3 regions of the Butyricicoccus sp. genome follow, and region 2 is predicted to be linked to each of the others. Evidence: riboswitches for the same ligand, from Rfam matches in the RefSeq annotation. Region 2 holds a riboswitch; each other region holds the start of a gene.

Region 1 (2,261 bases), on a different contig from region 2:
CGACGAGGCTAAGGTTATCGCCATCTACAACTATATGGCAAGCCGTTATACTTATGATAACAAGCTGGTGAATGAGATCACCAGTGGCAAGATCACCAAGTACATCCCGGATACCGCCGCTACCCTGAAGGGCACTACCGGTATCTGCTACGATTTTTCCTCGCTGTTTGCAGCAATGTGCCGCAGCCAGGGCATCCCGTGCGCACTGACTAAGGGCTATGTCGGCTCCAGTTACCATGCTTGGAACAAGGTAAACCTGAATGGCAAGTGGTATCAGATTGATCTGACCTACGCGGTTACCCGCAGCGTGAAGAACGCAAAAACCCTGCATGACTGTGTATCTCCGCTGACCTACACCAACACCAGCGATGCGCTTGCAGTAGCTGCGGCTTAACACTTTTTCATTTTATTTTGTATGCAAATGGTCCTGATTGGATATGTTTATGCCCGATCAGCGGCGATTTCTTGCATAAAAAGCGATTCCGGATTGAAACTCTTCTTCGTTTTTACAGTATTTGCTTGTTGTTCGCGGGCATTTATGGTATACTAAAGAAGAGGATCCGGAGGATTTCTGTCCTGCGCAGGCAAAGGGCTGTGTATGCAGTCCGGCGTGTCTGCCGACAGAAAAGATCGTAAAATTCTGTGCATGACTTCCGTAAAGGGGTACAGGTACAGACAAAGGCACAGCCGGTGAAAACCGGTGTCGCAAAGCTAAATGGGCCTAAACGGAAGACTTTCTTCCGCATGGCAGCCGGTTGCCAAAGGTACTTTGTTACCCCCTTGCAGAGCTATGCGCGCTGTAAAGGGGGTATTTTATTTGGAGACTGAACAACCATTCTGCGTTGCCAACAGCCATTTCAAAAAGAACCAACCATCTGTGCTACTCGATAAGGAGTAAGTTGTACAGACAAGGGCACCATCGGTGAAAGCCGGTCTCGCAAAGCCAAGGGCCTAAACGGAAGGTATTCCGCATGGCAGCCGGTTTCCTAATGCAGCTTCTTCATAGTAGTCTTTTACTATTGAAGGAGGGGTTTTCATGATGAAAACAGGAAAAAATAATCGATTCTTAGCCAGCATTCTGGCGGCATCCATGATGCTGACGATGTCTCCGTTCGCATTTGCAGCGGATGAAACGGAGCAGAAAGAAATGACAACGCAGGAGCAGGTTCAGTCTGCTGCTCAAAATGAAACAAACGCAAATCCCGCAGTGTCTCAGATGGACAGTCAGTCTTCTGAGGACACAAACCCCGAAGCGCCTAAGACGGAAGGCCAGTCTCCTAAGGACACAAATTCCGAGGACGGTCAGCCTTCTGAGGACGTAAAACCTGCAGGTGAGAACACCACTGCAGGAGGCAGCACATCCACATCGAAGACTCCGGCAGAATCGGAGAACCCGACAGAACCGGAAACTCCGGCAGAACCGGAAGCACCGAAAAACGCTGCAAAGATCGGCGATACCATGTATCCGACTGTTGCTGACGCGATGGCAGCGGCTAAGCCGGGCGACACCATTGAACTGCTGAAAGATATTACAGAGAGTGTCAAAGTTGAAGTAACTAAGAATTTTGACGGCGAATTAACCATCGATTTGAACCAATACAGTATTGATGGAAATTCTCAGAAGTGTATCTGGCGAACCGGTAGCTCAAATTGTTGGCCCTCAAAACTTATTGTGAAAAACGGCACTCTGAAAAATGCTGGTTCCGGCAGTGCAATTGAGTGGGAAGGAGACCTTGAAGTTGCAAAATGTCGGTTTGAAAAAAATCAGGGCGGAGCAATACAGTCTCGCAGTGGCAATACAACGATTGTAAATTCCACTTTTGAAGAAAACCACTCCGGAAAGGCTGCTGGAGCAGCAATTCAGCTGGCTAGAAATGTGAAATGCGCCATTACTGGCTCCGCTTTTTCGGGAAATGTCACAAATAATATGGGCGGAGCGGTGTATGTTGACCATGGAACGCTCGATATTACAGACTGCACCTTTGAGAAAAATTCCGCCGTCTATGGTGGTGCCATTGCTGTTCATGAGATAGAAGAACTGACGATTGGCAATAACACCAATTGTTTAGAAAATAACGCTTCCTACGGCGGTGCTATCTATGCAAATATTTCCACGAACATCAACATCGTGGCAAACAGCGCACTGTGCAACAACATCGCATCCGGCTACGGCGGCGGCATCTACGCGACTGCGTCCAATATCAACATCGCGGCAAACAGCGCAGTGTATAACAATACCGCAGCGACCGCAGGCGACGACC
Region 2 (2,261 bases):
CAAGGTTGGTATTCAGTACAACGACGGCAAGACCGTATTCCATGATTGCCCGAGCGGCAAGGATGCTTCCTTCTCTCTCGATAAGGGCAACGGCAAGTACACCGTAACGCTGTACCGCAACGTTTCCGGTACGTCCTATCAGCAGGTCGAGTCCAAGTCCATGAACGTAACCGTTAAGGACAGCTACGCTCCGTATCTGGTTTCCACTTCCGAGGTTCAGTTCTCCAAGGGTGATACGGTATCCGCTAAGGCTGCTGAGCTCTGCAGGAACGCCAAGACCGACGAGGCTAAGGTTATCGCCATCTACAACTACATGGCAAGCCGCTATACTTATGATAACAAGCTGGCAAATGAGATCACCAGCGGCAAGATTACCAAGTACATCCCGGATACCGCCGCTACCCTGAAGGGCACCACCGGTATTTGCTACGATTTTTCCTCGCTGTTTGCAGCAATGTGCCGCAGCCAGGGCATCCCGTGTGCACTGACCAAGGGTTACGCCGGCTCCAGCTACCACGCTTGGAACAAGGTAAACCTGAATGGCAAGTGGTATCAGATTGACCTGACCTATGCGGTTACCCGCAGCGTGAAGAACGCCAAAACCCTGCATGACTGCGTATCTCCGCTGACCTACACCAACACCAGCGATGCGCTTGCAGTAGCTGCGGCTTAACACTTTTTCATTTTATTTTGTATGCAAATGGTCCTGATGGGATACGTTTATGCCCAATCAGCGGCGATTTCTTGCATAAAAAACGATTCCGGATTGAAACTCTTCTTTGCTTTTACAGTATTTGCTTGTTGTTCGCGGGCATTTATGGTATACTGAAGAAGAGGATCCGGAGGATTTCTGTCCGGCTCGGGCAAAGGGCTGTGTATGCAGTCCGGCGTATCTGCCGACAGAAAAGATCGTAAAATTCTGTGCATGACTTCCGTAAAGGGGTACAGATACAGACAAAGGCACAGCCGGTGAAAACCGGTGTCGCAAAGCTAAATGGGCCTAAACGGAAGACTTTCTTCCGCATGGCAGCCGGCTGCCAAAGGTGCTTTATACCCCCTTGCAGAGCTATGCGCGCTGTAAAGGGGGTATTTTATTTGGAGGTTGAAACTGCATTGCATTCTGAGATTATCGCAAACCCACAAACACATGATCTGTGCGGCTCGTTGAGGAGCAAGTTGTACAGACAAAGGCACCATCGGTGAAAGCCGGTCTCGCAAAGCCAGGGGCCTAAACGGAGGTTTTTTTCTCTCCGCATGGCAGCCGGTTGCCAGAAATACATTTGCAATCCCTCTCGATCAGCATGCACGCTGACCAAGGAGGTATTCCTATGTTAAAAAAGAATATGCGTAAACGTCTGCTCGCAGGAGCACTTGCGACTATCATGGCGCTGACCATGTGCCCGACCTGGGCGCTGGCCGACGATGAAGGCATCACTACCCTTCCGGCACCGGAAGACCAGATGCCGGTTGTCGACAGTACTCCCGCAGAAGACACCATTCAAACTCCCGATGCTGGGACCCAAGGACAGCCTGAGGCTCAGGATCCTGCACAGGCACCGTCCGGCGGTACGGACATCGAGGAGACTGGCAATAATAGCAATTCCAATGAAAATGATTCTCAGAATAATGATGCAGTAAGCAATTCTCCGACGGATACAATTAGCGTGCAGGAGGTTCAAATCGACCGCGCATGGAATTGGCAGCAGGAAGCCAAGTACTTCGTGCTTCTGCCGAACCGTGATAAGCCGACGAGCGGCGAAAGCCAGGGCCAAGAAAGCTACCTGCCGAATGACACCTCGGACGGCGGCGTTACCGACCGCGACAATTTCAAAGGCTACAAAGGCTATCTGACCGCGAAGGGCAAGAAGATTGCTGATAAGAATTACAGCATCTACGATGCCACGAACGGTTATACCAAGATTGATGGCGTTGAAAGCGAATATCTGGATCCTCCGGAAAACCTCGGTTTCTTCACCAAGGCCAACTGGTCGGAAGATGGCAAAACCTACATCAAGGATTCCAATCCCTCTGATCCGTTCTCGGTACTGGGCGAAAACTTTAATGTGAATAATATTAGAGTTGTATGGTACACCATTAAGTATCAGGTAGACGGCTATCATGTCGACGGCTATGTAGCCGGTGTTCCGGTTAAGGTTACTTATCATTCTAACTATGGTACTATCCCCGGCACGACCGACGATTCCCGCGAAGTTGCTGCAATGAGCGGTGATACATATACCGTTCTTGATAACATGTTCACC
Region 3 (2,261 bases), on a different contig from region 2:
ACACGCACCGCCGGTCCCGGCAGCCTGATCCTGCTTGACTGCAGAGAACCGCACAGCTATCACGCCCTCACACCGATTCGCATGCGCTGGTTCCACTTTGCAGGCAACGGCAGCACGGCCTATACACATCTTATCCTCAATACGCACGGGTTCATCCTGCCCACCGGAAGCAATGCCGAGATTGAGGAATGTGTCCGCCGCATCATGGTCTCGGTGCACCAGAACCAGCCCAATCCTCATATTATTTCCCTGACGATCAACAAGCTGCTCGTTCTGCTCGTGCTCGTGCTCGGGGAAAAGAAAAAAAGCGATCTCGAGATCGCCATTCAGGACTCAGCCGACTATATGACGTACAATTTTGCGGACAAATCGCTCTCCATCGAACACCTGTCCCAGCGTGCTGCACTCAGCACCTGCTACTATATGCGTAAGTTTAAGGAATACCAGTCGGCAACACCGCATCAGTTTTTGCAGACTGTGCGTCTGAGCGCCGCAAAGCAGCAGCTGCTCACCACCTCGCAGAGTATTGAGACCATCGCAGATAACTGCGGTTTCTCCAGTGCTTCGCACTTTATTATGGCGTTCCGTAAGAGCACCGGCATTACCCCGCATCAGTACCGCACCCAGTGGAAATAAAAAGCACACTCTCCGTACTGCGTCCACCGGATGAAACGGTCGCGTGTACAGACAGGCAAGCGCAGCGCAGCTGTGCTATCCGAACGGTGATATTCATCAGATTGCTGCGCGAAATGTCGTTTTTATGACACGAATTGTATAGCAGACCAGTTGTGCGCTTATACAGATTATGGTATAGCAATCAAAAATCAGGTACATATATGGTGTCTGAGAGATAGGCAAACCCATCAAAAGATGGGGGACGCAAAGCCGGAAGGGTCTAAGGCGGCGAACGCCGCAATGACAGCCGGTTGCAAGCATCAACGAAGACGCTGTTAACCTCTTCTGCGCTTTATTGGGCAGAAGGAGGTGTACGCCGTGAAAAAAGAATCTGGCAAGCCGATTCGCGGTGCAATACACTGCTCGCAGAGCAGGTAAAACTCTGCCCTTTTGTGCTGTTCCAACAAAGATATAAAAACGCTTTCAAGTCATGAGTAGCCATGTCTTGAAAGCGTTTTTTTATTTAAATTTGAAGCCGTTAAGGCAGATAAAACAAGGAGGGAAAGTTATGAAAAAAACGATTGTTATCGACAATAGTATCATTGTGTTTGTTGCGACAATGACGCTGACTGTGGCGTTTGCGGCGGTCGCAGAACTCGAACGCGAGTACATCCTCCAGCGCCAGCGCGAGGGTATCGCCATTGCCAAGACAAAGAGCCAGTACACCGGACGCAAGCCGATACCGCTGTCGGACAACTACGAGCGGGTTGTTTCCCGATGGCGTGCCGGAGAGATTACCGCAATCGAGGCTATGTGGCAGACTAGACTTAAACCTAACACCGAGTTCATGGAAAACGGTCTGGAGGCCGAGCTGGACGATCAGCTGGGCTACAACCGGTATGACTACAAGAACAAGGACACGGATAATAGCCGGAACGGGCACAGCAGCAAAACCCTGCGCACCAGTTCTGGCGATGTAGAGGTATCTGTGCCGCGGGATCGCAAGAGCGAATTTGACCCCAAGGTGCTGCAGAAAAATCAGACCAGCATCAGCCAGGACATCGAGGATATTTTCATTGCCTGTACGGATAATTTGACCGGTTTTCTGCGGCGATTGAGGCAGTTTTCCCTAAAACTGAGATTCAAAACTGCATTATTCACCAGATTCGAAATTCCAGCAAATATGTCTCCTACAAGGATTTGAAGGCACTTATGGCTGACTTAAAAGCAGTCTACGCAGCAGTAGATGAACCGGCTGCTTTTGACGCGTTAGACACGTTCGCAGGACACTGGGACAAGAAGTATCCTAAGATTTCTCAGTCGTGGAGGGATAACTGGGCAAATCTCAGCACTTATTTTAAGTTTCCTCAAGAACTCCGACGGCTGATCTATACGACCAACACGATTGAAGGCTTTAACCGTCAGCTCAGGAAGGTAACCAAGTCGAAATCCGTGTTTCCGACCGATGACAGCCTTTTCAAAATGCTGCAGCATGAGCCGAAAACCTGCAAGCGCTGCACGGTATGCGCTCAGAAACGGAGGAACAGCAAATGATTACGAATGAGTACGGTATCCGCACCTTTTCATTGAAATTACAATGCAAATATTCCGAAATCCAGAACATTATCGAACAAAACGAGTGCATT

What was found. A riboswitch is a leader RNA that binds a small molecule or an ion and turns the genes downstream of it on or off. The one in region 2 is predicted to bind cyclic di-GMP.
Region 1: another riboswitch for cyclic di-GMP. It lies ahead of ACWVX6_RS10390 (S-layer homology domain-containing protein); the one in region 2 lies ahead of ACWVX6_RS01915 (S-layer homology domain-containing protein).
Region 3: another riboswitch for cyclic di-GMP. It lies ahead of ACWVX6_RS06390 (transposase); the one in region 2 lies ahead of ACWVX6_RS01915 (S-layer homology domain-containing protein).

Annotation. Positions count from the first base shown of each region.
Region 1 is NZ_CDRQNY010000042.1:221-2,481, forward strand. It holds partial or broken gene ACWVX6_RS10385 (transglutaminase-like domain-containing protein) at 1-394, shown strand, start outside; cyclic di-GMP riboswitch class I at 671-763, shown strand; cyclic di-GMP riboswitch class I at 903-990, shown strand; gene ACWVX6_RS10390 (S-layer homology domain-containing protein) at 1,037-2,261, shown strand, end outside.
Region 2 is NZ_CDRQNY010000003.1:66,046-68,306, reverse strand. It holds gene ACWVX6_RS01920 (transglutaminase-like domain-containing protein) at 1-673, shown strand, start outside; cyclic di-GMP riboswitch class I at 950-1,042, shown strand; cyclic di-GMP riboswitch class I at 1,180-1,273, shown strand; gene ACWVX6_RS01915 (S-layer homology domain-containing protein) at 1,329-2,261, shown strand, end outside.
Region 3 is NZ_CDRQNY010000013.1:58,733-60,993, reverse strand. It holds gene ACWVX6_RS06395 (helix-turn-helix domain-containing protein) at 1-636, shown strand, start outside; cyclic di-GMP riboswitch class I at 844-934, shown strand; partial or broken gene ACWVX6_RS06390 (transposase) at 1,106-1,630, shown strand; partial or broken gene ACWVX6_RS06385 (IS256 family transposase) at 1,682-2,103, shown strand; gene ACWVX6_RS06380 (hypothetical protein) at 2,166-2,261, shown strand, end outside.